Regions from separate parts of the Devosia beringensis genome, predicted to be linked through region 1. Evidence: predicted binding sites of a transcription regulator. Region 1 holds the regulator's gene; each other region holds the start of a gene.
The links. The regulator LexA, encoded in region 1, represses DNA repair genes until DNA is damaged. The targets are predictions, from matches to a motif close to TGTTCNNNNTGTGTTCNG.

Region 1 (10,662 bases):
TGACCGTTTCGACAATGCGCTCGACAATGCGCTCGGCGACATGGGGCACGCGGGCGGCAGCCGACAGGGCCGCCATTTCCTCGGCCTGGTCCTCGTCCTCATCGTCATCGGCCGCAGCCAGGACGGATGAGTTCAGAGGCTGGCTCAGCTTGGAGCCATCGCGATAGAGCGCATTGGCCTTGAGCGCCAGGCGCCAGCTCAGCATATAGGCCTGCTTGGCGTCTTCCACGGTCGCATCATTGGGCATGTTGATGGTCTTGGAGATGGCGCCCGAGATGAACGGCTGGGCGGCCGCCATCATCAGGATGTGGCTTTCGATCGAGAGCGAGCGCTTGCCGATCTTGCCGCAGGGGGCGGCGCAATCGAATACGGGCAGGTGCTCGGCCTTGAGGTGCGGGGCGCCTTCCAGCGTCATCGCGCCACAGACATGGATATTGGCGGCCTCGATGTCCTTCTTGGAGAAGCCCAGGAAGGGCAGCAGGTCGAAGGTGAAATCGCCGAGCTGCTCGTCGGTGACGCCCAGGCTCTTCAGAAAGTCCGCGCCCAGGGTCCACTGGTTGAAGATGAACTTGATGTCAAAGGCCGAGGCGGTCGCGGCGTTGAGCGCGGCGATCTTCTCGTCGGTAAAGCCCTTGGCCTTCAATGTTGACGGATTGACGCCGGGGGCCTGGTTGAGATTGCCATGGCCGACCGCATAGGCCTCCATCTCGGCAATGTCGGATTCCGAATAGCCCAGGGTGCGCAAAGCCGGCGGCACGGCGCGGTTGATGATCTTGAAATAGCCGCCACCGGCGAGCTTCTTGAACTTGACCAGAGCGAAATCGGGTTCGATGCCTGTCGTGTCGCAATCCATGACCAGGCCGATGGTGCCGGTTGGGGCGATCACCGAGACCTGGGCATTGCGGTAGCCATGCTTTTCGCCGAGCGCCAGGGCATTGTCCCAGGCGAGCTTGGCGCGTTCGCTGAGCGCCGCGTCGATCAGCGAGGCGTGGTCGAGCGGCACCGGCTTGATCGAGAGGTTTTCATAGCCCTCGGCATGGCCATGGGCGGCATTGCGATGGTTGCGGATGACGCGCAGCATGTGCTTGGCATTGCGCTTGTAATCCTTGAACGGGCCCAGCTCCTTGGCCATTTCGGCCGAGGTGGCATAGGAGACGCCGGTCATTATGGCGGTGACGGCGCCGGCAATGGCGCGGCCTTCCTTGCTGTCATAAGGAATGCCCGAGGTCATCAGGAAGCCGCCGATATTGGCGTAGCCGATGCCGAGGGTACGGTATTCGAACGAGCGTTCGGCAATGGCGCGGCTGGGGAACTGGGCCATCATCACCGAGATTTCGAGCACGATGGTCCAGAGGCGCACGGTGTGCTCATAGGACGATGTGTCGAAGGAGCCATCGGCATTGCGATAGGGCAGCAGGTTGACCGAGGCCAGGTTGCAGGCGGTGTCGTCGAGGAACATATATTCCGAGCAGGGGTTCGATGCATTGATCGGACCGGCTTCTGGCGAGGTGTGCCACTCGTTGATGGTGGTGTGATACTGGATGCCGGGATCGGCCGAGGCCCAGGCGGCGTAACCGACCTGTTCCCAGAGATCGCGGGCCTTGAGCGTCTTGGTGACCTTGCCGGACTGGCGGGCTTTGAGATCCCAGTCGCCATCGCCTTCGACGGCGCGCAGGAAATCATCGGTGACGCGCACGGAATTGTTCGAGTTCTGGCCCGAGACGGTCAGATAGGCTTCGCTGTCCCAATCGGTGTCGTAGACCGGGAATTCGATATTGGTGTAGCCCTGCTTGGCGAACTGGATGACGCGGAAGATGTAGTTCTCCGGCACCAGGGCCTTCTTGGCAGCGCGGACTTCGCGCTTGAGGGCAGGGTTCATGGAGACGTCAAAGCAGTCGTCGCCACTGCCTTCGCAGTTGACGGCAGCCTTCATGATCAACTTGAGGTGTTTTGAGACAACCTTGGAGCCGGTGACGAGAGCGGCAACCTTCTGCTCCTCTTTCACCTTCCAGTTGATGTATTCCTCGACATCTGGATGATCAATGTCCAGCACCACCATCTTGGCGGCGCGACGGGTCGTGCCACCCGACTTGATGGCGCCCGCTGCACGGTCGCCGATCTTGAGGAAGCTCATCAGGCCGCTTGACTTGCCGCCGCCGGAGAGGCGTTCGCCCGAGCCGCGCAGAGCGGAGAAATTGGTGCCGGTGCCCGAACCATACTTGAACAGACGGGCTTCGCGGACCCAGAGGTCCATGATGCCGTTTTCATTGACCAGGTCATCGCTGACCGACTGGATGAAGCAGGCATGCGGCTGGGGATGCTCGTAGGAGCTCTTGGAGCTCACCAGCTTGTGGGTGAAGGGGTCGACATAGAAATGGCCCTGGCCGGGGCCATCAATGCCATAGGCCCAGAACAGGCCGGTATTGAACCACTGGGGCGAGTTCGGCGCGACGCGCTGGCTGGCCAGCATGAAGGCGAGTTCGTCAAAGAAGGTTTTTGCATCTTCTTCAGAGTCAAAATAACCGCCCTTCCAGCCCCAATAGGTCCAGGTGCCGGCCAGGCGATCGAAGACCTGGCGGCTGTCCATTTCCGAACCGTAGCGCTCATTCTCGGGCAGCTTGGCGAGCGCAGCTTCGTCAGGGACGGAGCGCCACAGCCAGGATGGGACGGAATTTTCCTCGACCTTCTTGAGCGCCTTGGCGACGCCGGCCTTGCGGAAATATTTCTGGGCAATGATATCGGCCGCCACCTGACTCCAGGAAGCGGGCACGGCAATGTCTTCGAGCTTGAAAACGACAGAGCCATCGGGATTGCGAATCTCGCTGGTGGCCGAGCGGAATTGCAGACCGGCATAGCGGTCCTGATTGGCAGTCGTGAACCGGCGTTCAATGCGCATAGTCGTCTTAGTCCCCAATGTAACGGGCAGATGCCCGCGAGCCGAAAAACCCGGCTTCAAACCCAAATCTGTTTTGACGCGTCACCAACCGAGCCCGTGGCCGGGCTCGACAAACATGCCTGTGCCCCCGAATGGCGCCGGTCTGATGCCAGCGCTCCGAGCAGGGGACTTGGCCCCCGGCAGTCGGTGCTGCGGGCCTGGATCAAAACATCTGCCGATTCAAACCACGCGTCAACGCAAGAAATCACAAGGTCTAGTGGTGCGATGGGTCACCGGGACAACCACTAGTAGGCTCAATATGTGGATAGCGGGGACAAAGTGCAAGATTTTCCGGCTCTTGCCCGGCTCTATTTACCCATCAAGCAGTGTCACATGAGGGCCCGATATGTGAGGCCAGAAAGCCGCGCTAAAGCGCCGTGATTCCTCATGCTTCCGGCCTCTGTCATCAGGCGGTCATAACTGGTTAACCATAGCTCAAAAACCCAGAATCAGGCGACCGCAAATCCTGTCAAGCGCAGAAAATTCGCCGAAAAATTGTCGGCGAGGGACACACCAGCGCTTGTGGCTGCCCCCGCGCGCGGCCACCCAGATGCAGTATGCAGGGCAGGGGCGCGCCTGGTGCATTGCCGGGCGGCAAAAGCGGCACCAGAAGGTCAATTTGGCGCGCCGAAAAGCCCGCCCGAGACTAGGCCGCGTGTCGAACCCATGGTACACCCGGCCCAACGCAAAGCTCCGACGGCGGAATCGACAAGTGGCAAAATCGGGTATCAAGCAGTTCCTGAGTGAAATCTTCTCCTGGTGGGGTGGTCAGACCTGGGGCACCCGCCTGTGGATCTGGCGCTTCGGCGACTATGTCGGCAGCGACGAGTTCGGCAACCAGTACTATCAGGACAAGAAAGCCGACCGGCGCTATGTAACCTATGCCGGTCCAGCCGACGCCTCCACCATCGGCAATGGCTGGCATGGCTGGATGCATCACCGCACCGACGTGGTCCCCACCAAGGCCAATTACGTGGCCAAGAGCTGGGAACTGCCGCACCAGGAAAACCTGACCGGTACGGCGGAAGCCTATCGCCCCGATGGCAGCCTGCTCAACAAGGGCGAGCGCCCGCGCGTCACCGGGGACTATGACGCCTGGTCGCCTGAATAGAGCGGGCGCCTTGCGCCATCTCACCTTTATCCTGCGCCGTGCCGCGGCGCTGCTCGCGCTGACGGCATTGGCTAGTGCCGGCCATATCGGTTCGGCCATGGCGCAGCCGATTGCCAATCCGGTTGCGGCCTTTGCCGGGCTCGACAAGATCACCGGCCGCATCACCCGCTTTGATGTCTATATTGACGAGACGGTGTTGTTCGGCGCGCTCGAGATCACCCCGCGCGCCTGCTACAGCCACCCCGTCACCGAAGCGCAGCGCGTGTCGGCCTTTCTCGAGGTCGACCAGCGCAGTCTGACCGGCACGTCCAAGCGCATCTTTACCGGCTGGATGTTTGCCGACAGCCCGGCGCTCAATGCCGTGGACCACGCCGTCTATGATGTGTGGCTGGTGGAGTGCAAGACCAGCACCGATATCCCGCCGCCCGACGCGCGCGACTGATCGCCGCTCGCTCTTCCGAGCCTGTCGAATCCCACTCCTGCTGATCGTCGTCCTCACACTGCCACGCCCCAGCGTGCGGGAGCGGCAGAAGACTGTCGCAGCAGAAGTGAGAGGAGCCCATCGTGCTGACCACCCCGATCATCCAAGACCAGGCCGCAAGGCCCTATGCCTATATCGATTTCACCGTCACCATGGCGGAGATGAAAAAGGCCGCCGATGAAGGCTTTCCGGCGCTGTTTGCCGGGCTGGCCAAGCTCGGCGTCGCGCCCATTGCGGCGCCGTTCTTCAACTATCGCCGCATCGACATGGCCAGGACGCTCGATATCGAGGTCGGCGTCCCGGTCGACCGGGTCGCGGCGCCGGACGGCGCGATCAAGTTCGGCGAATTGCCGGCAGGCAAATATGCGGCCATGACCCATACCGGTCATTATGACGGACTCTATGACGCCACCGCCATGCTGATCGGCTGGGCCAAGGAGCGCGGCATTGCCTGGGATGTGGTGGAAAAAGGCGATGGCGACCATTTCGCCTGTCGCCTCGAAATCTACGAAACCGACCCGTCGGCCGAACCGGACCCGGCAAAATGGGAGACAAGGCTGCTGTTCAAGACGGCTGGGTAGGGCGGTCAAACCAGCCCTCAGGCATGCCTTACCCCGGCGCCGCGCTCAAATGCTCATGCACGATCTGCCAAGCCTGAGCGCGGCACTGCAGCACCGTCGTGCCCCTGCCGCTGCCAGATGCGGCCCGGCCATTGATCGTGGCGGTCCAACAAAAGCGGTAGATGCACGCGGCGGCCCGGTCATCCCGGGCCAACCAATGCAGATCTTCCAGCCAATAGCTTTCGTCACGCAGAACCGCCCAAACCGATTCAAAGGCCTGGGCAATCGCCGTTATGCCGGCATGCGATCCGTCGTTGAACCAGAACACCGCGTCCGGGGCAATCAACGGCAGCAAGACCTCGAACCGGTGCTCGTTGATCAGCGACCCGTAGCGTTCCATGACGCCTTCGGGGCCGATCGCTGCCATCAGTACTTGCGCAACAAGCCGACCAGGCGACCCTGGATCTTGACCCGGTCGGGCGGGAAGATGCGGGTCTCATAGGCCGGGTTGGCGGCTTCGAGCGCCACGGTATTACCCTTGCGACGCAAGCGCTTGAGGGTGGCTTCTTCATCATCCACGAGAGCCACGATGATCTCGCCGGTGCTGGCCGCGTCCTGCTTCTTAATCAAGACGGTGTCGCCATCGAAAATACCGGCATCGATCATCGAATCGCCGCGCACTTCGAGCGCGTAATGCTCGCCGCTGCCCAACATTTCGGGCGGGACCATGATGGTGTGAGAATGGTTCTGGATCGCTTCGATGGGCGTACCGGCCGCGATACGGCCCATGACCGGAATGGCGATCGGCCTGGCATAGTCCTCGGCCGCTGATATGCGCGAAGGGGGGCTGGCTACCTTGCCCAGATTGCCCTCGATCACCGAAGGCTCGAAGCGCGCCTTGCGGCCGCCCAGCGAGGGGTTCATGGAATCGGGGAGCTTGAGCACTTCGAGCGCCCGGGCCCGGTTGGGCAGGCGACGGATAAAGCCGCGCTCCTCGAGGGCGGTGATCAGGCGATGGATGCCCGATTTGGAGGCCAGATCCAGCGCATCCTTCATCTCGTCGAAGGAGGGCGGAATGCCGCTTTCCTTCATCCGTTCGTGGATGAACATCAACAGCTCGTGTTGTTTGCGCGTGAGCATGGGCCCCTCGGGATTAGAATCGGAACATAGACAGAACGACTATAGGTGTTCCGGTTGTGTTCTGCAAGTCATCCGTTCCACGCCTGTATTGCAGGGATATCCGGGCGGCAGTTGTGAGGTGTGACTGCGCATTGCTTCGCGGCAGGGCGCCGATCCAGCGGCCAGTATTGTATTAACAGAGCATTGACAGACTGTGTTCTGTTGTCGGCATATGGGAGGTGAATACGGCAAGTCTATCGCGGGGGCGAGATTGAACTTTGGCATTGTAAACTTTGGTCGGGCCGTGGTCTTTGCGCCGCCAGTCGAGACGGGCTGGCACTTCGACAATGCGGGGACCATTGCCGGAACTGGCAACGCAGCTGACATCGCCGTTGCCGACATGGACGGCGATGGCGATCTGGACGCTGTCGTCGCCACAGGTGGCGCGGTAGTACTGACCAATGACGGCACGGGCGCGTTCACTGCTGGCGCCTCCCTGTACGCCAATTCGATCAGTGTGGCGCTTGCCGATCTGGACGGCGATGGCGACATGGATGCGGTGTTCAGCAGCCCCCACAATCCCGGCACGATCTGGCTCAATGACGGCATGGGCAATCTCACCCAAGGTGCGCTGCTGATTGAGGAGGACAGCGGCTACAGCGTCGAGGTCGGCGATTTCGACGGCGATGGCGATGTCGATATCCTATCGGTGGGCGATAGTCATACGCGGCTGTTCAGCAATGATGGAACTGGTGCCTTTATTCAGGGCTGGGAGGCGCCGATTTCCGGTGCGCGCCACGCCGTCGTGGCCGACTTCGACGGGGACGGAGACCTCGATTTCGTGACGAGCCACTCGTCCAACAGCAAACTCATTTATGTCAACGACGGCTCCGGCTCATTTGTGAGCCAGATTGCCTTTGCTGACGCGGAGGACATGACAAACCTCTTTGATGCTGGGGCCGCAGGCGACGTCGATGGTGACGGGGATATCGATATCGCCACGCGCGTACGCAACGGCAGTGGCGACCGGATATTTCTAAATGATGGATCGGGCAGCTTTACCGATAGCGGGCAGCGCCTGGCGCAAGGCCCCGGCCGCCTTGAACTCGCCGACTTTGATGCAGACGGTGATCTCGACCTTATTTCAGCGGCCTGGGCGGCGTATCCCACCGTGGTCCTTGAAAATAGCGGTAACGGTGTCTTCGTGGAGGTGCAGCGTTTTGCCGGGGCGACTTTTGGCACTGGCGTTGCCAGTGGCGATTTCGACGGCGATGGCGATATCGATGTACTGGTCGGCTCGCTGGCGCAGGGCGAAAGCCATGTTCCTCCAGTGACCCTATTACGCAACGAGCCCGGCGACCCGTCCACAGTCGACCTGACGCGGCCGGTGCCGGCGTTTTCGGCGCAGGGCATGAGCCTGGTCCTGCCGGCCAGCCTGTTCGCCGCTTTGCCGGACGCGACGGTGTTCACCGCCGACATCTATGGCAATCCGCTGCCGGAATGGCTGAATTTTGATCCGGCGACACTGACGCTGTCCTTCGACGGGGGCGCGGCCGACCCCGGCACCTTGCTGCTGCAGGTGACCGTGACGGCGCAGGCGCCCGGCGGCGGCAGCATCGCGGTCGATGTGCCGCTGATCATTCTGGACGGCGTGGAGATTGCCGGCGGCGGTCCGCTTGATGACGTGCTGTCGGGCGCGTTCTTCGGCGACTTCCTCGATGGACAAGGCGGCAATGACACGCTGTCGGGCCGCAATGGCGGCGACCTCATCGAAGGTGGTGATGGCGATGACCTCATCTTCGGTGGCAATGGTGACGACGTCCTGCTGGGCGAAAATGGCAATGACACGATCCGCGGCGGCAACGGCTTCAACCTGATGGCCGGCGAGGCCGGCGACGACATGATCTATGGAGGCCGCGACCTGGACCGGCTGGCCGGCGGCGCCGGCAATGACCTGGTGGTCGGGGGGCAGGGCGACGACCTGCTGACGGGCGATGACGGCGCCGATCTGCTGCGCGGCGGGGCCGGCTATGACCTGCTTTGGGGTGATGCCGGTAACGACATTCTCAATGGCGGGGAAGGCGATGACCAGCTCGTCGGCGGCACCGGCAATGACATCATCCGCGGCGGGGCGGGCGATGATCTATGCTTTGGCGAAACGGGAGACGACGTCTTCGTCTTTGCCGCGGGTTGCGGCAATGACGTGATTATCGATTTTGCCACCGGCGAGGACCGGTTGCGCTTCGCCGCGGGCCTGACGCTGGAATCGATGGCGGATTTCGACTTCGACTTCGACATGGTTGCCGATTCCACCGTGCTGGCGCTGTCCGATGGCGGCTCGATCCTGCTCTATGGCATTTCCGGCCTGTCCGATCCGGGCGTGCTGTTCGCCTGAGGCTAGAAGGCGTCGATCACCAGGGCCTCGGCCATGGCGCCGACCGGCTGACCGGGATCGTTTTCCGGCTGGATGATCAGCAGGTCGGCATGGGCCAGCGAGGCGGTGTGGCCGCTATCGGTCTGGGCGATCGGCATGAGGACGGGCCCGGTAGCGGTGTGGACCAGCTGCGCCCGCATGAAGTGGCGGCGCGCCGTGTTGGCCGGGGTCGGCGCAGCCAGAGGCAGGCGCCATTGGGCCGGTTCGGCATGGTCCAGCCAGGCGCGCAGAGCCGGCTTGATGAAGACGATGGCGGTGACCATGGCCGAAACTGGATTACCCGGCAGGCCGAAGACCAGCGTCTTGCCGCGGGTGCCGAACATCAGCGGCTTGCCGGGGCGCATGTTGATCTTCCAGAAATCGAGCGTCACGCCCAGCTCGAGCAGGATTTCCTGGACGATGTCATGATCGCCGACGCTGGCGCCGCCGGTGGTGATCAGGATGTCGGGCTCATCGGCAAAGATAGCAACGAGCTTTGCCCGCAGCTGATCCCGGTCGTCGCGGGCAATGCCATGGTCGGTGACGGTATCGGCGTAAGGCGCCAGCAGCGGGGCCAGACCAAAACTATTGGAGGCGACGATCTGGTCGGGCCCCAGCTCTGTGCCGGGCAATTCGAGTTCGTCGCCGGTGGCCAGCAGCGCAATGCGGGGACGTTTGGCGACGGTGAGGGCAGCTGCATTGGCCGCGGCGGCGACGGCCAGCTGCATGGGCGTTAACCGCGTGCCCGACTCGACGAGGATCTGGCCGGTGGCGAAGTCATTGCCCCTAGCCCTGACGCTGCGCCCCGGCTGCGGGGTGCTGGAGAAGCGCACCAGGGGGCCATCAACAGTGGCGTCTTCCTGCATGATCACGGCATCGGCGCCGGCCGGCACCGGCGCGCCGGTGAAGATGCGCACGGTCTCGCCGGGACTGACCGCTCCGGCAAAGCCGGCGCCGGCCTGGGACATGCCGATCAGGGTGAGGGCATGGTCTGGCACGATATCGGCCGAACGGACGGCATAGCCGTCCATGGCGCTGGCATCAAAGGGCGGCTGGTCATGCGTTGCCACGATGGGCGCGAACAGCACCCGGCCGGCGGCCTCGGCCAGCGGGACGCTTTCGCCGGTCGGGGCCGGCACACGGGCCAGGATGGCGGCAATGGCGTCCTCGACCGGGAGCAGGCTCATGCGCGCACGAAGTCGCCGGAGGCGCCGCCGGATTTTTCCAGCAGGCAGAGATCGGTGATCACCATGGCGCGATCAATGGCCTTGGCCATGTCGTAGAGCGTCAGCGCGGCGGTCGAGGCGGCGACCAGCGCCTCCATTTCCACCCCGGTGGGGCCGGTGGTTTCGGCGCTGGCCAGAATCAGGATGGCGTCTTCACCGAATTCGGAAATCTCGATGGCGACCTTGGTCAGGGCGATCGGGTGGCAGAGCGGGATCAGCTCGCTGGTCTTCTTGGCGGCCATGATGCCGGCAATGCGCGCCACGGCCAGGGCGTCGCCCTTGCTCAGCCCGCCACCCATGATGGTGGCAATGGTGTGGGGCTGGCCGACCAGACGAGCCTGCGCCACGGCGCGGCGGCGCGTCGCCGGCTTGTGGCTGATATCAACGATATGGGCCTCGCCCCTGTCGTTGAGATGGGTGAGTTCGCTCGCCATCAGGCGGGGGCCCCGACGGCGCCGTGCAGCAGCGCGCGGGTGGCGGCGGCGACATCGTCCTGCCGCATCAGGCTTTCGCCGACGAGGAAGGTGCCGATGCCGGCTTCGGTATTGAGTTTGAGCAGATGGGCATGATCGAGGATGCCGCTCTCGCTGACGAGGAAGGTGCCCTTGGGCACGCCCACGGCCAGGTTGACCGAGGTGTCCAACGTCGTCTCGAAGGTGCGCAGGTTGCGGTTGTTGATGCCGATGAACGTGGCGCCCAGGGCCAGAGCGCGATCGAGCTCGAGCTGGTCATGCACTTCCACCAGCGCGTCCATCTTCCACTCCTCGGCAGCGTCGAGCAGGTAGCGGGCCACGTCGTCGCCGACGGCGGCCAGGAT
Region 2 (10,662 bases), 1.7 Mb from region 1:
TCGCCCGAGCAACCCAGCAGCGAGGTCATTTCCACGGTGACGCGGAAGCCATTGCCTTCGGCGGCGCCGGCGGGCAGTTCGCCCTGGTGCCGCGTCGGATCGAGCGCGATCAGCGGCCGGATGATGTCGGCCAGGCGCTCGAGGATATCGACGCGGACGGCGCGCTTGCCGGCCACCTTGAAGCCGGCAATCTCATAGAGCCTGGTGTCGACCTCGGGATCGACGACAAAGCTGGTGCGGCCGCTCAGCACGATGTGGGGGATATCGGTGACGCCGGGCTGGCGCACGCCGCCATTCTTGAGCGCAAACAGGATCAGCGCCAGTTCGCGCGGGGCGGGCTTGAGCGAGAGCGGCAGGTAGATGTGATAGGCGCCGAACTTGATGCCCAGCTTGCGCATCTTGCCGCGCACGTCCTGGTCGAGGTTCTTGACCTCGTCAGCGACCTGGTTGCGGGGGATGAGCCCGAGATGCTCGAACAGCTGGAAGCCGATGCCGCGCGCGGCGCCATCGAGATCGGCCGGGGCTTCGAGCGCCATGACGGGCTCGAGAATGGTGTTGACGTGATGGCGCAGCCAGAGGCTCAGCCGATCCTGCACGCGTTCGAGGTCGGTGCCGGTCAGCGTCTCGTCCGCCAGGATCAGGATGCGGGGCCGGTAGAGCGTGTCGCCCTCGATCAGCTCGGCGACGATGTCGCCCTTCCAGCGCATGCGGCCATCGGTGGCCAGCACGAATTCCTCATTGGGCGCCCCCGCCAGGCGTTCGGCCCGGTGGTGGATTTCGGGCGCGACAACCTGATCGGCGGCGGAGCGCAGATTCTTGATGTCGGCATCGCCGTCGTTGCGGGCCAGGGTAAAGCGGAAGCCTTCAAGCGTGCCGATGAGATGGCCTTCCAGCCGTACTTCGCCGCGCTCATTGATCTCGGGAGATGCCATACGTTTGTCTTTCAGGTGACGAAGCAACACGCTGGTGCGCCGGTCGACGAAGCGCTGGGTCAGGCGCTCGTGCAGCGCATCACTCAGCCGGTCCTCAATGTCTCGGGTCTTTTCGCGCCAATGTGAAGGGTCTGCAAGCCAGTTTTTGCGGTTGGCGACGAAGGTCCATGTCCGAATCTGCTTGATCCGGTTGCTCAAAGTATCGATGTCGCCGCTGGCATTGTCGCAAAAGCGGACCTGCTCGGCAATCCAGTCTGCGTCCACCTTACCCCGCTTGACCAGATCAGCGTAAATATGGGTAACGATTTCGCCGTGATTGGCGGGTGAAATGCCCTGATAATCAGGGATTTGGCAGCATTCCCACAAAAGTCGGGCGCCATCGAGGCCGCGCGCCAGCTTGCCGGCCTCGTTGCGGGCGACAAATTCGAGCGCGCGCTGGTCGGTTGCGATTGGCACCCGGGTCAGCGTGCGGCTGTCCGAACTCATTTCGAGGCTGTTGAGCAAAGCCGGGATGGATGAATAATCCAGCCGGTTGTTGCGCCATTGCAGCACTTTGATGGGCTCGAAATCGTGGGTTTCGAGCGCAATCACCATTTCCTCGTCGAATCCCTCGGTGCCGGCAGTGACGCCAAAGGTGCCGTTGCGGGCATGCCGACCGGCGCGACCGGCGATCTGGCCGAGCTCGGCGGGGGTCAGCGGCCGGCTGGTGCGGCCGTCGAACTTGCTGTCATCGGCAAAGGCGACGTGATGGATATCAAGGTTGAGGCCCATGCCGATGGCATCGGTGGCGACGAGAAAATCGACATCGCCATTCTGGTAGAGCTCGACCTGGGCATTGCGGGTGCGGGGGCTGAGCGCGCCCATGACCACGGCCGCGCCGCCGCGCTCGCGCCGGATCAGCTCGGCAATGGCGTAAACCTGGCGGCCGGAAAAGGCGACGATGGCCGAGCGGGGCGGCTGGCGGGAAATCTTCCTGGAGCCGGCATAGACCAGCTGGCTGAAGCGCGGCCGATCGATGATCTGGGCGTCGGGCAGCAGCTTGCGGATCACCGGCGCCATGGTGGCGGCGCCCAGCAGCAGCGTCTCATGCAGGCCGCGGGCGTGCAGGATGCGGTCGGTAAAGACATGGCCGCGGTCGAAATCGGTGGCGGTCTGGATCTCGTCGATGGCCAGACAATCGACGCGGATATCGGTGGGCATGGCCTCGACCGTGCAGACCCAGTAGCGCGGCTTGGCCGGCACGATGCGCTCTTCGCCGGTGACCAGCGCCACGGCCTGTTCACCGACCCGTTCGACACAGCGCTGATAAACCTCGCGCGCCAGCAAACGCAGCGGCAGGCCGATCATCCCGGTGGGATGGGCCAGCATGCGCTCGATGGCAAAATAGGTCTTGCCGGTATTGGTGGGGCCAAGGATCGCCTTGACGGATTGGGCGGGCGCAAAGGTCATTTGGCCTCAATGTAGGGCGTCCCCGCGACAGTTGCGAGTGGGTGCCTTCATTGTCCCAAGAAAGGACAGTCATTGCGACCTTTTTGCCATGCGGTTCGGGAATAGAACAAGGCGCGAACGAAACAGAACCGAATCGGCGTGTTCAGCAGAATCCCGGTTCGTTCACGGCTAGCTGTGGTGGGTCGCTGCCCGCGTCAGGCACAAGCGGGTTCATGCGGTTGTCATCGCCGCCCGAAAGGCGCCAAATCCGTTCAGCTTCCCTAACAAAGCGTGAATTTTGGCGCGCCGAGGGCGAATGTGACGGAAAAGTTAACGCGCCGGGCCGGCACTTTTCTTTGCCCTTGTGGTTTGCCTGCCCGGCCCGGCTGGCGGCAGACGCGGCACGTTCATGATAAAGCCGGTTGACCGTCCTGTTGCGGGACAGGGGCATGGAATCGGCAGGGGTCGCGCCGCGCCATCGGGCAGGGGTACAATCAGCGAGAAGCGCTTTGCCAAGCCCTGGTAGTTTGACTATGGTCCGCGCGGTTTTTCAGCCCAGAAATGGCATCATGTCAGACGATAGCGCACCCATTCCCCAGCCCGGCATTCTCGATATTGCGCCCTACCTGCCCGGCAAATCCGGCGCGGCCGGCAGCAATTCGGTCAAGCTCTCGGCCAATGAATCGCCTTTGGGCGCCAGCCCCAAGGCCGTTGAGGCCTTCCGCGCGGCGGCCGAACAGCTGGAAATCTATCCGGAAGGCACGTCGCGCCTGCTGCGCACGGCTCTGGCCGAAGTGCATGGCCTCGATGCCGACCTTATCGTCTGCGGCAATGGCTCGGATGACCTGCTGCACCTGATCGCCCAGTGCTATCTGGGCGCAGGCGACGAGGCGGTGATGAACCGCTATGGCTTTTCGGTCTATCCCATCATCACCAAGGCGGCCGGCGCATCAATCGTCATGGTCGATGAGGTCGATTACACCGCCGATGTCGACCTGCTGCTGGCGGCGGTAACGCCCCGCACCAAGATCGTCTGGCTGGCCAATCCGAACAATCCCACCGGCACCTATCTTAGCGATGCGGAGGTGCGGCGGCTGCATGCCGGCCTGCGCCCGGACATCCTGCTGGTCATCGACAATGCCTATGCCGAATATGTCACGGCCGAGGATTTCGCCGTCGGCCAGGCGCTGGTCGCCGAGACGAAAAACGTCGTCATGGTGCGCACCTTCTCCAAGATGGGTCTGGCGGCAGCGCGGATCGGCTGGCTGTTTGGTTCACCCGAACTGGTGGACGTGATCAACCGCGTGCGCGGGCCGTTCAATGTCAACCTCCCAGGCCAGCTGGCCGCGGCAGCGGCAACGCGTGACGTGGAATTCACCGCCCGGCTCAAGGCGCATAATGCGCAGTGGCGCGACTGGATTACCGAGGAACTCGATTCCAACCACATCCATGTCGTGCCCAGCCAGGGCAATTTCGTCATGCTGCTGTTTCCCGATGCCGAGCATGCGCGCATGGCCTTTACGGCCCTGATGGAACGCGGGCTGATCGTGCGCGAGATCGGGCCCTCCTATGGCATTGACCATGGTCTGCGCATTTCCATCGGCTCCGAACAGGCCATGCGTGGCGTCGTCGGCATCATCAAGGCATTGGTCAAAACCGCATGAGTGTCCAGTTTCGCAAGCTCGCCCTGATCGGCATCGGCCTGATCGGCTCCTCGATTGCCCTGGCCGCCCGTCGGCAGGGGCTGGTCGACACCATCGCCATCGCCACGCGCAAGCAGGAAACGCTCGATGAGGCCCGCGCGCTCGGGCTGGGCGATCTCTATTCGCTCGACGCTGCCGAGGCGGTGCGCGGCGCCGATCTCGTCATCCTCTGCACGCCTGTCGGCGCCTATGAGAGCGTCATCAAATCCATCGCGCCCTTCCTCGAACCCGGCGCCATCGTTTCCGATGTCGGCTCGGTCAAGGGCCATGTGGTCAAGGTGCTGGCGCCCTATATTCCCGCCGGCGTCCATCTCATTCCGGCCCATCCCATTGCCGGCACCGAGCATTCCGGCCCGTCGGCGGGTTTTCCGGAACTGTTTGCCGGGCGTTGGTGCGTGCTGACGCCCGGCCCCGAGGTCGATGCGGCAGAGACGGAAAAGCTGGCCGCCTTCTGGCGCGCCATGGGCAGCCAGGTCGAATGTATGGAGCCCGGCCACCACGACATGGTGCTGGCCATTACCAGCCATATTCCCCATCTGGTCGCCTACAATATCGTGGGCACGGTGGCCGATCTGGAGGCAGCCACGCAGTCGGAAGTGATCAAGTTCTCCGCCTCGGGCTTTCGCGACTTCACCCGCATCGCGGCCTCCGATCCGGTGATGTGGCGCGACGTCTTCCTCACCAATCGCGATGCCGTGCTCGAAATGCTGGGGCGATTTACCGAGGATCTCTCGGTGCTGCAGCGGGCGGTGCGCACCGGCGACGGGCCGGCGCTTGAGGCCATGTTCACCCGCACCCGCGCCATTCGCCGCTCGATCATCTCGGCGGGCCAGGAAACCGCCGCGGCCGATTTCGGCCGGCCGCATGAGGCGCCGCCGGCGCCCGCGTCTGACGACAAGGTCTAAAAGAGCGGGCCGATGGCAGCGATGGGCACGAGGCCGGACAGGATGGCCCCATCGCGGAAATTGAGCTGATTGGCAAAGCTGCCATCAGCGGCCGGCGCGCCCAGCACCAGGGTGCGCCAGGGTTCTTCGAGCAGCGGGCCGATGCGTTCGGCGACGCCCGTCGAGGTGATGGTGATCTGGCCGTCGATCTGCCCGGCCGGATCGAGCGCCAGCGCACCGCTGGCGTCGAGCGTGGAATCGGCATCGGTGCCGTGGATCGAGACCACATTGAGCTGGCCATTGGCCGCCTGCAGCGCCATCAGCATGTCGGGGGCGCCCCAGTTGCGCACATCGTCGGGCAGGCCGGTCAGCTCGAGCTGGACCTCGGCCGTGGTGTCGGTCAGCGTCAGGCCCGGATAGGCCAGCGCATTGGTGCGCAGATAGCCCGCCAAAGCGGCGGTCTGGCGATCGGGATCGTGCTGCTCGGGAATGTCGAACAGGTGCAGTTCGGCCAAAGGGGCCTGGGCGATGGTGCTACTGCCCAGCAGCGTATCAGCCCATACCAGATTCTCGCCCGAGATTGAGGCGCGAGCGATGCGCCAGTCGCTCAGGCGGATACTGGCCGCCAGCGCCGACCAGTCGAGCTGGTTGCGCGAGCCGGTAAAGGTATCGGTCACCTGCATCGGGCCCAGAGCGGAGGCCAGCAGATGGGTGGGCGCATAGACCAGCACGCTGGCGCGCAGGCCGGGCAGCTCGATCACCGCGTCGCCGCTGACGATGCGGGCCTGTGTACAGTCGGCGTCAAAGCGGAAGGGGAAGCCGCCCACCGTCAGCATGCCGCAGGTCAGCTGCGGCGATGTTATTCCATCGGCCTCGGCCTGCAGCGCAATCTGCTGCCGGACCATGCCGGACAGCACCAGCCAGGCAGCGCTCCACAGGACGACGACGGCGAGCACAACCATGCCCAGGATAATGATTCGTTTCTTCATGGCTGGCATTCTTAGCGCCGAGGGCGGAAAAGCGCCATCGGCCGACGGCGTGGCGGACGGTGCAAACCGGGTCGTGCGGCTTGCGCAAGGCGGTTATGGCAGCATGGCAATGGCGCTTGCCGGCAAGCGTGCCTATGTGTGGGGTCAGGAAAAGACAATGACAGAAATCAGCAGCGAAAACGGCACGCACTGGGTCTTCGGCTACGGCTCGCTGATCTGGAATCCCGGCTTTGCCCATGTGAGCGCCCAGCAAGGCCTGCTGCGCGGCGCGCATCGCAGCCTCTCCATCGTGTCGCATCATCACCGCGGCACGCAGGAGCGGCCAGGCCTGGTGTTCGGACTGGCACGCGGCGGGTCATGCCGCGGCATGGTCTTTGAAGTCGCCGACGGCGACTGGGTCGCGGTGCAGGCCTATCTGCAGGCGCGCGAGCAGGTCACCGCGGTCTATCGCGACGTCACAAGGCCGGTGCATCTGGTGGATGGTCGCACGGTGATGGCGCTGACCTTCATGGTCGACGCGCGGCATGAGCAGTTTGCCGGCAAGCTGTCGCTGGAGCAGCAGCTGGCCATGGTGCGGGCCGGGGTGGGGCTTTCGGGGCGCAATATCGACTATGTGCTCAATACGGCCAGCCACCTCAAGGCGCTGGGCATTGCCGATCGGCAATTGCAGGCCCTGGCCGATATTCTGCGGGCTGAAGCGGCCTAGGCAGCTTCGGCGGCCTGGGCTTCGGCCAGCGGCGCGGCGCCTTCGAGATCGTAAATAGTGGCGAGGCGTTCGGTCTGGCTTTCCGGTGTCACCACGCGGAAGACGCGGTCGGCGCAGCTCAGCGCCAGGCGGAAGCGCGAGCGGCTGAGCGGATCACTGACCAGGTCGGTGGTGGCGCCCACCCAGAGCACATGGCTGCCCTTGGCCAGCAGATGCAGCTCGGTATCGCCCAGGGCGAAATGCTCGAGCGGTTCGCCGATCAGGTCATAGGACCGCCCGGAGCGACCCTGCCAATGGCTCTGCCGACCGAAGCTGTGCATTACGACTTTGCTGTAATTGCCGACCATCACGCTATCCCCAAAGCGAGCATTGCATTAGAACAAAGATAGAACAAAATGCCATCCATGTCAAGCAGTGCCGTGCCCGATTTCTATATCTATGGGTTAGCCTGACCTCTTCGTCAATATCTAGTGGTCATGCCTCGCTCGAACGCTGCCGCTTGAGAGCCTCAAAGCGGCTGCGCAGCTCGGGGCCGATCGGGCGGGCAAGCCCCTCTGCCTCTGCCTTGAGCGCGAGGGTATCGGATTCGGTTTCGATGGCTTTTTTGAGTCGCTCCAGAAAAACATCGGCCGTCAGGCCCGCTTCAATGGCGGGCAGGAATTTTGCCTCGGCGGTGCCGGGCCAGATGACGGGGCTGTTGCGTCCCCAGAACAGGCCGGAATTGAGCGCCACGGGAACCACGGGCACATTGAGCTCGAGATAGAGCCGGACGATGCCCTGGCGATAATCGGGCGGGGCCAGCGGGGCGCGGCGGGTGCCTTCGGGGAAGATGACGATGCGGCAGCCGCGCGCGATGGCGGCATGGGCCTGCGCCATCATGGCGGGCACGGCCTTGGCGCCCTTCTTCCGGTCCACCTCGATGCAGTCGAGCGAGCGGGCGGCCCAGCCGAAGAAGGGGATGTTCATCAATTCCTTCTTGATGATATAGGCGGGCCGGCCGGCATAGGGGAAAATGGCAAACACATCCCAGTCGCTCTGGTGCTTGGCGGCAATGATGCAGCCGCCTTCGGGAATGTTCTCAAGGCCGCTGACCTTGGTCTTGACGCCGGTCAGCCAGCGCAGAAAACGCAGCGACGAGGTGCCCCAATAGACGGCAATGGCCCAGCTGGCCCTAGTGCGGCCACTGATCAGCGCGATGGTCCCCAGCACGATGGCGATGACGGCGGTCTGGCCGATAAACAGCGCATAGAACAGCGCGGTGCGAATTGCCTGAAAGACCATCATTGTCGTTTGCTCCTGGATCGGCTGCCCGGACAGCGTCATAGCGTTGTGCTGCGGCTTTGGCGAGGGTGTTGCCCCAGCGCGCCGGGACAACACAACTCTAGCGGCGGTTTACGACGTCTGGGCGAGGTAGCGGCGCACGGTGTGCCGCGAGGTGATGGCGGTGAGCGCGGCGATCACCGGGATCACTGCGGCGATGCCGACAAGACCATCGAGGCCCAGGGCAAAGCGCCCGAACAGCACGCCGACCTGGGCGCCGGCCTCGCTCGAGAGCATATTGCCCGCCAGCGTCCCGACCAGCACGAAGAACAGCAAGGCAGCCGCGGCGCCCAGCAGACCGCCCTGCAGGCCGATGGAGAGAAAGCGGCCCTGGAACTCGCCGGCGATGAACTTGTTGGAGGCGCCGATATAGTGCAGCACGTCGACGATTTCGCGGTTGGTCGCCATGGCGCCGCGGGTGGCAAAGATGATGGCCAGCACCGTGGCAGCGCCGATCAGCAGCAGGACCAGCAGGCCCGAGAGCACGATGGTGCCGGCCATGGTGTTGAGCTGTTGCCGCCAGGCGGCATGGGTATCAAGGCTGGCGCCATTGACCGCGGCCAGGTTGCGCTCGAGGCCCTCGATGTCGGCATCGGCGGGGTCGGCGAGGCGCACCACGACAAGGCGCGGAATTTCAATGGCCGTCAGGTCGAGGCCGGCGCCCAGCCAGGGCTCGAGCAGGGCCTCGCTCTCTTCCAGCGTCAGGGCGCGCGCCGAGGCGACGCCCGGCGTGGTTTCGGCCAGCGAGACGGCGGTGCGCAGATTGGATTCCATCACCTCGCCCGCGACCGGGCGGATCTGGATGGTGACCTCGCGGCCGACATCGGCCGACCAGGCAATGGCCGATTTCTGCACCAGGACCACGCCGCCCAGGGTGACGGCCGAGAGGAAGCCCATAATGGTGATCATCAGCAGCAGGGTGCGGCCGGCAACGCTCTTTTCCGGGACGATGGGGGCGGCGCCGCCGCGGCGCGGCAGCAAAGCCAGAATGCGCTCAATCATGGATGGCCAGCTCCCCTTTGCTCAGCAGCATGCGCGGATAGCTGAATTTGTCGAGCAGCGGCAATTCGTGGGTCGCCAGGATGATGGTCATGCCCAGCGTGCGGTTGAGCTCGGCAAACAGGTGCACCAGCCGGCTGGAGAGGTCGGGATCGACATTGCCGGTCGGCTCGTCGGCCAGCAGGATCTTGGGGCGGGCAATGACGGCGCGGGCGATGGCGGCACGCTGCTTTTCGCCACCCGACAGCAGGGAGGGCGGCGCATTCATGCGCTCGCCCAATCCCACCCATTCGAGCAGTTCGGTGACATTGGGGCGGTATTCGCTTTCGGGCTGGCCCAGCACGCGCAGTGGCAGCGCCACATTCTCGAAGGTGGTCAGATGGTCGAGCAGGCGGAATTCCTGGAAGACGATGCCGATATGGCGGCGCAGCTGCAGCAGCCGGTCCTGGCTGAGCGTGCTGACGTCCTCGCCGAACATGGTGACCTGGCCGCGCGTCGGTTTCAGCGAGAGCAGCAGCAGGCGCAGCAGGCTGGTCTTGCCGGCCCCGGAAGGGCCGGTCAGGAAATGGAAGGAGCCGGGCTCGACCGAAAAAGTCAGGTCGCGCAGGACTTCGGGGCCATTGCCATAGCGCAATCCCACATCGGCGAATTCGATCAAGAGTGCAGGCTCCCCGTTGCTTGGCTTGGGTTCAGGCGAATCACGCCGTGGCGGCAGCATAACAGCGGCGCCCGGCCGATGCGGCACCGACCCGTGCCCGGCCGCGATAAAGCGGTACAAATGTGGTGGAATTGGCGAGTGCCAGGCCGGATTTGAGGAGTCTTAACACCCTGTCGCTAATTTGAAGCATGTTTTGCGTCCGTCCCAGCAGTCTGGCCCCATGATCATTTCCTGTCCGCATTGCCAGACCAAGTATCAGGTGACCTACGAGGCCATTGGCTCGGCCGGTCGCAAGGTGCAGTGCGCCCATTGCCAGCAGGCCTGGGATCAGCCCCCGATCGCCAAGGACGAACCGCCGCCCGAGATCCGCAAGGCCGAGCAGGCCATCGAGGAAGACGGGCTGGACGACGCCATGAGCGCCCAGGACAAGGCCGCGGCCGCCCGGTCCGACAAGGCAGCCGGAGACAAGGCCGCCAAGGCGGCAAAGCTCGACAAGCAGCGCGCGGCCAAGGAGGCCAAGGCCGCCAAGGGCAAGAAGACCACCAAGGCGGTTGACCAGGCCTCGGCCGGCAAGATCGATCCATCGGTCGTCCGCAAGCGGCGCAAGGCCTTCTCGCGACCCGATCGGCAAATGCTCGATGAGGTGCCGCTGGCGCGCCTGCGGCTGGCGCTGCGCATTATCGGCGCCACCACGCTGGTGGGCGTGCTGGCCTTTGCCTATCTGGGCCGGGTGCAGGTAGTGCAGCGCTTTCCGGCCATGGCCGGGGTCTATAGCGCCGTCGGGCTGGGCATCAATGTGGTGGGCCTCGATTTCAGCACGGTCAGCGCCATGCAGACCCTGCGCAATGGCAAGGAAGTGCTGATCGTCTCGGCGCAGATCGTGGGCCTGTCGCCCAGTCCGGTGGCGGTCCCCGCCGTCGTGGTCACGCTGCTCGGCGCCGATGGGCATGGCGTCTATCAATGGAGCGTGCAGCCGACGGTTACCGATCTGATGGCGGGCGAGCGCTCGACCTTTGACACCCAGCTGACCCTGCCGCCCGGCG
Region 3 (10,662 bases), 580 kb from region 1:
GCCGCGCAGTTCGGCATTGGTGTCGAAATCGGCCTGCGCCTGCTGCAGCGACGCCTCTGCCTGCGCCATGCCGGCCTTGGCCTGGGCCACGGCAGCAGCGCGCGTGCCCTGGTCAAGCGTGCACAGCAGGTCGCCCGCCGCCACATTATCACCCTTGGTCACGTGCACCGTGTCGACTACGCCCGAGGTCTCCGCCACGGCGCCAACGGAGGCCTTGGCCTGGGTGCGGCCGCGCAGCGGCACTTCGATGCTGAACGGCTGCGCCACATAGGTGGAGGTCCGAACTGACTGCAGGGCGGCATCGGCCCCATGTTCGCCTTCGGTGCGCTGTGCGATGGTCATGTGCGGATCGAGCTCGGTGCTGGGCTCATGCTGCGCCAGCACGCCGGCATTGGCCAGTTGCGTGGCGATCGGCCCGTGCTCCTCGCCCTCGATAATGGAAATGATGGGCTTTTCGCCCTCGCCGGGGCCGCTGCCACCCATGACCAGGGTACCCGTAGCCAGCCACACGCCTGCAAAAAGCAGGATCACCAAGGCAATACCGTAAGAAAATAATGCACGCATAGAGAAGTCGCCCCTTTACTCAGCCGCGTCTTTAGCCGCTTCGGCTCGCGCTAATGTGATCAGTTCGTGCATATGGGTGCGCATGTGCTGTTCAGCAAGCGCCATAATGGCACGTCCGTAATTGATGACCCAATCGTCTGCTGCATTGCAGCTACGCTTGGCCGTTGCCTCTTCGAGATGCTTGAGTTTGTCGACCCGCTCCTGCAGGAATTCATTGGCCCGCGCCTCTACCAGCTCGCGCGGCAGAATATGGGCGAAGCGGGCAAACAGCAGGAAGGGGCTGCGGAACATGTCATTGCCCAGCGGCTGTGCCAGCTGCTGCGCAAATTCCTCGCGACCCGCCTCGGTGATCGAATAGATTTTCTTGGCCGGCTTGCCGTCCTGCTGCTCGGTGCGGCTGGTGACCAGCTTGTCTTCTTCCAGCTTGGCCAGGGCAGGATAGATCGAGCCAAAGCTCGCCTCGATGAAGTATGAGCACTCGCCTTCGACGCATTGGCGCCGAATTTCATAACCGGTGGATTCGCCCTCATAGAGGACGGAAAGGCACAGTGTTCTGACGTTCATGCACGCGCTCCGAGGGCATATGCCGAGCCGATATATGCCGGTTCATTATATGTCAGCCGTGAATCGTGCAAGTTCTACGGCGCAGCTGTTTGCTCAGATCAGTTAAGACCAGGTTGCATGGCTCGCGCTTCAGCCCAGAATACCGGCCATTTCCCTGGCCGCCCGCTGCGCCAGCGCCAGATTGGCGGCGGCTACGAAATAGGGATTGAGAAAGCCCGGCCGGCCTGTGCCATAGCGCAGGCGTTCCCCGTCCAGCGTCAGCACCGCCCCGCCTGCGGCTTCTAGCACTGCCTGGCCGGCAGCGGTGTCCCAGTCACAGGTCGGGGTAAAGCGGGGGTAAAGCTCGGCATCGCCGCGCGCCAGCAGGCAGAATTTCAGCGACGAGCCCACCGATACATCGCTCCTGATGTCGAGCGCGGCGCAAAGTTGCGCCAGGGCGGCATGACCATGCGAGCGGCTAGCGACGACGCGCAGGGCCGGCCGGTTCGAGACCGTGATGGACTGCGTATTGCGGACGCTGCCCGAGGCCGTGTCGCAGACAGAGGCGCCGCGCGCATCGCCGACAAAGGCCTCGCCGCTGACCGGCGCCAGCACCACCCCCATCACCGGCACTCCATGCTCGACCAGCGCAATATTGACGGTGAACTCGCCATTGCGCTTGATGAATTCCTTGGTGCCGTCGAGCGGATCGACGACGAAATAGCGTGCGCCCAGGTCTGGGATGATCCCCGCCGCCACGCTTTCCTCGGCCAGCACCGGAATGCCGCTGGGCGCAAGGTATTGCAGGATGATCGCCTCGGCCGCCTGGTCGGCTTCGGTCACCGGCGAGCCATCGCCCTTGGCCACGGCATTGATCGGCCGGGCATAGACCGCCAGGATCGCCTGCGCCGCCGCTATGGCCGCCTCCAGCGCCAGCGCGGTTAGCGCCTGCACTTGGGTCATGCTGGCTGCTCGAACTCGACATCGAGCCCCAGATCGAGCGGCTGGGCCGCCATGGTGATCTGGCTGGTCGAGATATAATCCACGCCGGTTTCCCCGATCGAGCGCACCCGCTCCAGCCGCACCCCGCCCGAGGCCTCGAGCCTGGCCCGCCCGGCATTGATCGCCACCGCCTGGCGCAGCAGGTCATTGTCCATATTGTCGAGCAGGATGACACGGGCGCCGGCCGCTAGCGCCTCTTCCAGCTCGGCCAGGTTCTGTACCTCGATCTCGATCGCCACCAGGTGCCCGGCAAAGGCTGCGGCTGCAGAATAGGCAGCCGCCACGCTCCCCGCCACGGCGATATGGTTGTCCTTGATCAGGATGGCATCATCGAGCGCATAGCGGTGATTGGCGCCGCCGCCGCAGCGCACCGCATACTTCTCGAAGGCCCGCAGGCCCGGCGTCGTCTTGCGTGTATCGCAGATCTGCGCGCCCGTTCCGGCCACGGCATCCACATAGGTCCGCGTCAGCGTCGCGATGCCGCTGAGGTGGTTGAGGAAGTTCAGCGCCACCCGTTCGGCCGACATCACCAGCCGGGCAGGGCCCGTCACCGTCGCCACCACGCCACCGACGCCAATGCTGTCGCCATCGGCCACCAGCGGCGTGAACACCACCCCGTCGCCCACCAGCCGGAACGCCGCCGCCGCCAGGTCCAGCCCGGCAATCACGCCGCCTTCGCGCGCCGATAGACTCGCAGTCGCCTGCGCTGTCGGGGTCAGTGTCGCCTGGCTGGTGAGATCCCCCGCCAGGCCCAGATCTTCCTCCAGCGCGGCGGCAACGGCGCGCTCCACCAGATGGCGCGGCAATTGGGCAGGCAGGCGGTCAGGACGCGACATGGCAGGGCCTCTCAGCTGTGCCGTTGATGTACGCGCCGCGCCTGACCGTGGCAACCGACTGCTGCTGCCTAGTGGTGCTGCTTGACCGTGTGGTCGGCCGCGATGATCGCCGCGGTCAGGCTCCCCGTCGCCGGATAGAGCGGGATCAGGCAGGCCTGCAGCGCGTGATAGATGTCCGGCTTGCCGACAAACAGCCGCGAGGTCGGAGTCAGATCCTCGGTCAGCTCGCTCATCCAGCCGCCGCGCGCATGGTCGATGACGTGGTTCTCTGCATAGTCCCAGAGCTTGCGGTACCAGATCTGGAAATAGTCGTCCCGGTCATAGGCGCTCAGGAACGCCGCAGCGCCGATCGCTTCGCTCACCGGCCACCACAGCTTCTCGCGCATGATCGGCTTGTTGTCCCAGTCCAGCGTATAGAAAAAGCCGCCATGCTGGTGATCCCAGCCCAGCTCGATCGACTGGCGGAACAGGTTCCGCGCCGCATCGGTCAGCCAGCTCAGCCGTTTGTCGCCCAGGATCCACAGCTGCATCAGCAGCCGCGACCATTCCAGCCAGTGCCCGGGCGTCGTGCCCGAGGGCCGGAACATCTCATTGCCCTCATAATGCTTGTCGAGCGCCCAGTTGGCGTCGAAATGCTCGGCCACCCGGTGCCCGAGCTGGACCGCATGCTTGGCAATGATCAGCTCGGCAATCCGCTCGGCCTTGCTCAGATAGGCGCGGTCACCGGTCGCCTCGAAGGCGGCCATCAGCGCTTCGGTCATGTGCATATTGGCGTTCTGCCCGCGATAGGGCAAAAGCGTCGCCCAGTCCTGGCTATATTCGTCGCGCATTGCGCCGACGTTCTCGTCCCAGAACCGCGCATTGATCACTGCCGTGACGTCGGCAATCATCTGGTCCGCCAGGGGATGCCCCACCAGCTTGGCGCTCGACGCGGCCAGCAGCACGAAGGCATGGCCATAGGCCTGCTTGGAGCCATCGGTGACGCCATTGTCGTCGACGCCCCAGACATAGCCGCCATGCTTGGCATCGCGATGCTTGTCCCAGATATAGGCCATGCCATGGTCGAGCAGTTCGCCCGAGCCGGGGCGGCCGATCAGGCTGCCAATGGCGGCGCAGTGCACCATGCGCGTGGTGACATGGATCTGCCGCACCGCATTGTCTTCATTGAGCGGCATGCCGTCATCGTCGAGCTCGAAGAACCCGCCCTTGGGGTTGAGCGAGGGCCCCTCGAAGAAGTCGAACAGGTTATTGGCCTGCCGCATCAGATATTGCCGGTGAAACGGCCGGCTCGACCAGGGGCTGGAATTGGTCTTGGGCAGGGTATGGCTCGCGTCGGTCATCATGGCTCCCGGCCGGCGCACAGGGGCCGGCACCTCAACTGGACCGAGCTATAGCGTCCCAACAAGAACGTTGCAATTTGCCTGTCGTTGGAAAACCGCCTCAGCCCTTCGCGTACCAGGCCTCGACCCGTTTTACCTCGTCCGCCGAGCCCAGCACGACCGGCACCCGCTGGTGGATATCGCTGGGCACCACATCGAGCACGCTCTGCTGCCCGGTGGTCGATGCGCCGCCCGCCGCCTGCACCAGCAGCGCCATCGGATTGCCCTCATAGAGCAGGCGCAGCCTTCCGCCCTTGGCCGCGTTCTCGCTGTCGAGCGGATACATGAATATCCCGCCCCGCATCAAAATCCGGTGCACATCGGCCACCATCGAGCCGACCCAGCGCATATTGTAGCGCTTGCCGGCCGGCCCGGTTTCCCCGGCCACATTCTCGGCGACATAGCCCTTGGTTGCCCTGTCCCACAGCCGCTCCCGCGCCGTGTTAATGGCATATTCGGCCGAGGCGGCCGGCACGCCGAGCTGCGCCGTCGTCAGCACGAACACGCCGGTCTCATCCAGCGTGAACGCCGCCGCTACCGGCCCAAAGGTAATGACAAAGCTCGTTGCCGGCCCATAGGCCGCGTATCCCGCGCCCAGCTGCGCCGATCCGGGCTGCAGCAGCCCCTTGCGCGCATCGAGAATGGAAAAGATCGTCCCCACCGTGACATTGACGTCCAGGTTCGACGAGCCATCGAGCGGATCGGTCGCCACCAGATAGGCGCCCTGATTCTGCAGATGAACCGGCTCGTCCAGTTCCTCGGAGATCAGAATCGAGATGTGCGGGTTCTGCCCTATGTGATTCAAAACAATGTGGTTTGAGATCACGTCGAGGGCCTTCTGGTCCTCGCCCTGCACATTGGTCTGCCCGGCCAGCCCGGTCTGCCCGGTAATCGCCGCCTGCCGCAGCACGCCGGCAATCTCGACGCTCGCCGCCGCCATCGTGGTCATCACCGAGGCCAGGCCTTGATCAACATTCTGGGCAGCAAGCCAGTCGGAAAGGGTGGTCATGAGCGGCTCTTTGTATGGAAGAAGGACGCCCTCACTCTCCCCATCCCGGGCCGCTACACAATCCGACTTTGGCATGGGGTCACTTCCACATGCCCCGCATCTGCGCCGAAATATCCATCCGCACCGGCGCCGGCGACAGGCCCTCGATATGCGCCGGGCTCACCGGCGGCCACAATATATCCTCGAACAGCCCCACCATGGCGCGCGGAATGAACCGGCTGCGCTGCGCATAAAGGTGCCGGTCGCCATGCTTGGCCTGCTGCGTCACGAAAAACCGCTGCGGCACGATCAGGTTGAGTTCGTCGCGCGCCCGCGTCATCGCCACATAAAGCAGCCGCCGCTCCTCCTCCAGTTCATGCGTCGAGCCGGTGCCCAGGTCCGACGGCATGCAGCCATCCACCACATTGAGCACATGCACCGCCTTCCATTCCTGCCCCTTGGCCGAATGGATGGTCGAGAGGATGAGATAATCCTCGTCCAGCAGCGGCACGCCCGCCTGATCGCTGGTGGCGTCCGGCGGATCCAGCGTCAGCTCGGTCAGGAAGCGCTCGCGGCTCGGATAGCCCCCGGCGATCTGCTCGAGCTGGATAATGTCCTGCACCCGCACCATGGCGTCGTCATAGGCCTGCTCCAGCAGCGGCTCATACCAGAGCCGCGCATAGCCCAGTTCCACCGGCCAGCCGGCATCGCGCCGCGCCAGCCGCCTCATCAATTCAACCAGTCCAGCCCAGCTTTCGCCGGCCCGCGGCGGCACCGGGATTTCCCCCAGCGCCCAGATCGGGTCCGGCCCGCTGGCCATGGCGTCCAGCACCCGTCCGGCCGTGCCCGGTCCGACACCTGGCAGCAATTGCAGCACGCGAAAGCCCGCCACCCGGTCGCGCGGATTTTCCGCCCAGCGCAGCACCGCCAGCAGGTCCTTGATATGGGCCGCGTCGAGGAATTTGAGCCCGCCGAATTTGACGAAAGGGATATTGCGCCGCGTCAGCTCGATTTCGAGCGGCCCGGCATGGCTCGATGTGCGGAACAGCACCGCCTGGCTCTTGAGCGTCATGCCGGCCTCGCGGGCCTCGAGCACCTTGTGCACCACATAGCGCGCCTGGTCTGCCTCGTCGCGCACCGTCACCAGCAGCGGCTTGGCGTCCGACTGCCGCTCGGTCCACAGGTTTTTGGTAAAGCGCTCGCTGGCCAGCTCGATCACCGCATTGGCCGCGCTCAAGATCGGCTGCGTCGATCGGTAATTGCGGTCCAGCGTCACGATGGCGGCCGGCGGCGTGAAGGCATCGGGAAAGTCGAGGATATTGCGCACCGTCGCGGCCCGAAACGAATAGATCGATTGCGCATCGTCGCCTACCACCGTCAGCCCATGCCCCTGCGGCCGCAGCGCCAGCAGCACCGAGGATTGCAGCTTGTTGGTGTCCTGATATTCATCGACCAGGACATGGTCGAAGCGCGCCGCCACCTCGGCCGCCATGGCCGGCTCGGCCATCATCCCGGCCCAGTAGAGCAGCAGGTCGTCGTAATCGAGCACGTTCTGGCTCTGCTTGGCCGCAACATAGCCACTGAACAGTTCGCGCAACTCCGCACCCCACATGGCGCACCAAGGAAAGCTGGCCTTGAGCACCGCGTCCAGCTCGTCCTGCGCATTGACCACTCGCGAATAGATGGAAAGGCACGTGCCCTTGGTGGGAAAGCGGCTCTTGGCCTCGGAGAGTTTGAGCTCATGCCGCACCAGGTTCATCAGGTCGGCCGAATCCTCGCGGTCATGGATGGTAAAGGCCGGGTCCAACCCGATCTGGCTGGAATGCTCGCGCAGCAGCCGCGCGCCGATGCCATGAAAGGTCCCGGCCCAGCTCAGCGCGTCAGTCACCGTCCCGGCGCTGGTGCCCAGCACCTGGCCCGCAATGCGCTCCACCCGCCGGCTCATCTCGATGGCCGCCCGCCGCGAAAACGTCATCAGCAGGATGCGTCTGGGGTCGGCGCCCTGCACGATCAGATGCGCCACCCGATGCGCCAGCGTATTTGTCTTGCCCGATCCGGCGCCGGCAATCACCAGCAGCGGACCGGGCGCCGCCTCGCCCGTGCCATGCTCGACGGCGCGGCGCTGCTCCGGGTTGAGCACGTCAAGATAATGGGGGCTGGCAAGCACGAATCGGCACCTTTGGGTTGCCGGTCCAAAAGAGTCTATTCTGCTTTTGTTCGCAAGCCGTGAAGGGCCAGGCCGGCCCCGCCCCGGCATGATGGGGCAGGGCGAGTCCGGGCTATTCCTGCGCCAGATCGGCCATCAACCCGGCCGCCACCGTCAGCCGCGACACGGTCAGCGAGCCCTGCGTCAGTTCGGCCACTGCCGTGGCCGTCCGCGCGATCCCCGCTGCGTTCCGCGCCTGCCAGTCCGCCAGCTTGGCGGTCACCGTGGCGCCTGCGGCCTTGAGCACATCGGCCGTCAGGTCGCGCTGCGCCCGCATGAGATTGGCCAGCGCCCGGTCCAGCGCCATGCGGTCGAACCGGTCGTTGAGCAGCAGGGCCCGGCTCTGGGCGATCACCGGCCAGAGCCAGAACGCCTCGAACACCCCGAAAAACGCCGCCGCGCCATCGCCCACGGCAACGCCGGCCCGCTCGCTCACCAGCACGATATCGCTGGCATAGCCCAGCACCGGCAGCTCGGCGATGCGCTCCGCTATGGTCTCGGGCACGCCCTTGTCCACCAGCGCCTGCGCTGTCGCCGCGACACCTTCGGCCAGCGAGGCGGGCAGGGTATGGGCGATCATCGCGCGCAGGGCGGTGACGCCGGCCCCGTGCCGGGCCACCAGCCCGCTCAGCCCCTGCGTCACATCGGCATTGCGCAGGAACCACAGGCTCTCCTGCCGCAGCAGTGCCATGACCTCGGCATAAAGCCCTAGCTGCACTGCGCCATCCACCGCGGTATCCAGCGTGTCGATCGCGGCATTGAGATCGGTCAGCCCATAGGCGTCGCGCGTGGCGGCATAGGCCAGCGCCACTTCCCCCGGGCTGGCGCTGGTCGCCGCCGTCAGCTCGCTGACAAAGGCCGGGCCGCCGCGATTGATCATGGCATTGGCCAGCACGGTGGCGATGACTTCGCGCTTCAGCCGGTGCCGTGTCACCGCCTCGGGATAAACCCGGTGCAGCGTATCGGGGAAATAGCGATAGAGCTCACCCGCCAGATAGACGTCGTCCATGTCATGCCCGTCCAGCAGGTCGGCATAGAGCACCAGCTTGGCATAAGCCAGGATCACTGCCAGCTCCGGCCGCACCAGTCCCTTGCCGGTCGTGGCGCGCGTGTCCAGCACCGTCTCGCTGGGCAAAAATTCCACCGTCCGGTCCAGCAGGCCGCGTACTTCGAGCCCCGCGATCAGCTCGCGATGGTCGGGCAGTTCGGCCAGGCCCGCCCGCTCGGCCAGCGAGATCGCCAGTCCCTGCAGATAGTTGTTGCGCAGGCAGAGCGCGGCCACCTCGTCGGTCATGGTCACGAGGAACGCATTGCGCGCCGTGATATCCAGCGTGCCGTCGGCCAGCAGCGGCGCCACCGCGATCTTGATATTGACCTCGAGATCGCTCGAATTCACCCCGGCCGAATTGTCGATGGCGTCGGTATTGATGCGCCCGCCCTTGAGCGCATAGTCCACGCGCCCGCGCTGCGTTACCCCCAGATTGGCGCCTTCGCCCACCACCTTGGCGCGCACTTCCGTGCCGGTGATGCGGATGCCGTCATTGGCGCGGTCGCCCACCTCGGCATTGGTTTCGAGCGCCGAGCGGATATAGGTGCCGATGCCGCCGAACCACAGCAGGTCGACATCGGCCTTCAAGATCGCCGTCATCACTGCGCTCGGCGTGGCGCTGTCCACGGTCAGGCCAAGCAGGGTCTTCATCTCGGGCGTCAGCGGAATGGCTTTGAGGCTGCGCGAAAACACCCCGCCGCCGCGCGAAATCAGCGCCGTATTGTAATCCTGCCAGCTCGAGCGGGGCAGGGCGAACAGCCGCAGCCGCTCCGCCAGGCTCGTGGACGCGTCGGGCGTCGGATCGATGAAGATGTCGCGGTGGTCGAAGGCCGCTACCAGCCGCGTCTGCGGGCTGAGCAGCATACCATTGCCGAACACGTCACCGCTCATGTCGCCGACGCCGGCCACGGTGAAGGGCTCGGTCTGGATGTCGCGGTCCATTTCGCGGAAGTGGCGCTTTACCGCCTCCCAGCCGCCGCGCGCGGTGATGCCCATCTTCTTGTGATCATAGCCGGCCGAGCCGCCCGAGGCGAAGGCGTCGCCCAGCCAGTAGCCCCGGCCGGTGGCAATGCCATTGGCCGTGTCCGAGAAGGTCGCCGTGCCCTTGTCGGCGGCCACCACCAGATAGGGGTCGTCGCCATCGCACCGCACCATGTCGCGCGGCGGCACCACGGCACCCTCGACCAGGTTGTCGGTGACGTCGAGCAGTGCCCCCACAAAGATCTTGTAGCTGGCCACGCCCTCAGCCTGGAACGCCTCGCGCGGCATCCCCGCCACCAGGCGCTTGGGCACGAAACCGCCCTTGGCGCCGACCGGCACGATCACGGCATTCTTGACCTGCTGCGCCTTGACCAGGCCCAGCACCTCGGTGCGGAAATCCTCCGGCCGGTCCGACCAGCGCAGCCCGCCGCGGGCAATCGCGCCAAAGCGCATATGGATGCCTTCGACCCGCGGCGAATAGACCGAAATCTCGCGATAGGGCCGCGGCGCCACCATGCCGTCCACCCTGCCGCTGTCGAACTTGATCGCCAGTGCCGGCAGGCGATTGCCCTGCCCATCGCGCTGGAACGCATTGCTGCGCACCGCCGCTTCCATCAGGTTGAGGTAGCGGCGCACGATGGTGTCCTCGTCCAGCGAGGTCATGGCATCCAGCGCCGCTTCGATCCGTGCCCTTGCCGCATCGGCCTTGGCCGCGCGGTCACTCTCGGCCGGATCGTGCAGCGCATTGAACAGGGCGACCAGCCCTTCGGCCGCCGCCGGCTGGTTCACAAGCACCTGGGCGATATAGCGCTGCGAATAGGAAATCCCGATCTGTCGCAGATAGCGCGACAGCGCCCGCAGCAGAGCGGCATCGGTCCATCCCAGCGCGGTTCGGCTCACCAGCGTATTGAGCTGGTCGCTCTCGGCCTTCCCGTCCCACACCGCCAGCAGGCCGTCTTCCACGGCCTTGCCATTGGTCGCAATGTCAAAAAAACTGCCATCGGCGGTCGCCAGCACCATGTCATGCAGATAGCGCGTCACCCCGTCACGCGGGTTGATCGTATAGGTGCGCTCGTCGATCACGCGGAAGCCGAAGGCCTCGATCATCGGCACCC

Region 2: the regulator LexA is predicted to act here: its motif matches at 2,484-2,501, upstream of GDR53_RS10275 (helicase-related protein).
Region 3: the regulator LexA is predicted to act here: its motif matches at 7,516-7,533, upstream of GDR53_RS01910 (ATP-dependent helicase).

The regions. Positions count from the first base shown of each region.
Region 1 covers NZ_CP045422.1:3,843,462-3,854,123, forward strand. Annotated here, with positions in the region: gene GDR53_RS18695 (vitamin B12-dependent ribonucleotide reductase) at 1-2,896, opposite strand, end outside; gene GDR53_RS18700 (NADH:ubiquinone oxidoreductase subunit NDUFA12) at 3,648-4,046, shown strand; gene GDR53_RS18705 (DUF2155 domain-containing protein) at 4,057-4,488, shown strand; gene GDR53_RS18710 (GyrI-like domain-containing protein) at 4,611-5,108, shown strand; gene GDR53_RS18715 (YybH family protein) at 5,137-5,514, opposite strand; gene lexA (transcriptional repressor LexA) at 5,514-6,227, opposite strand; gene GDR53_RS18725 (FG-GAP-like repeat-containing protein) at 6,478-8,601, shown strand; gene GDR53_RS18730 (molybdopterin molybdotransferase MoeA) at 8,604-9,806, opposite strand; gene moaC (cyclic pyranopterin monophosphate synthase MoaC) at 9,803-10,279, opposite strand; gene trpC (indole-3-glycerol phosphate synthase TrpC) at 10,279-10,662, opposite strand, start outside.
Region 2 covers NZ_CP045422.1:2,100,277-2,110,938, forward strand. Annotated here, with positions in the region: gene GDR53_RS10275 (helicase-related protein) at 1-2,381, opposite strand, end outside; gene GDR53_RS10280 (pyridoxal phosphate-dependent aminotransferase) at 2,930-4,024, shown strand; gene GDR53_RS10285 (prephenate/arogenate dehydrogenase family protein) at 4,021-4,968, shown strand; gene GDR53_RS10290 (DUF2125 domain-containing protein) at 4,965-5,936, opposite strand; gene GDR53_RS10295 (gamma-glutamylcyclotransferase) at 6,094-6,642, shown strand; gene GDR53_RS10300 (hypothetical protein) at 6,639-6,962, opposite strand; gene GDR53_RS10305 (lysophospholipid acyltransferase family protein) at 7,117-7,926, opposite strand; gene GDR53_RS10310 (cell division protein FtsX) at 8,035-8,964, opposite strand; gene ftsE (cell division ATP-binding protein FtsE) at 8,957-9,619, opposite strand; gene GDR53_RS10320 (zinc-ribbon domain-containing protein) at 9,840-10,662, shown strand, end outside.
Region 3 covers NZ_CP045422.1:373,901-384,562, reverse strand. Annotated here, with positions in the region: gene GDR53_RS01940 (efflux RND transporter periplasmic adaptor subunit) at 1-531, opposite strand, end outside; gene GDR53_RS01935 (PadR family transcriptional regulator) at 580-1,128, opposite strand; gene cysQ (3'(2'),5'-bisphosphate nucleotidase CysQ) at 1,258-2,070, opposite strand; gene nadC (carboxylating nicotinate-nucleotide diphosphorylase) at 2,067-2,945, opposite strand; gene GDR53_RS01920 (AGE family epimerase/isomerase) at 3,014-4,285, opposite strand; gene GDR53_RS01915 (class 1 fructose-bisphosphatase) at 4,386-5,333, opposite strand; gene GDR53_RS01910 (ATP-dependent helicase) at 5,413-7,479, opposite strand; gene GDR53_RS01905 (NAD-glutamate dehydrogenase) at 7,592-10,662, opposite strand, start outside.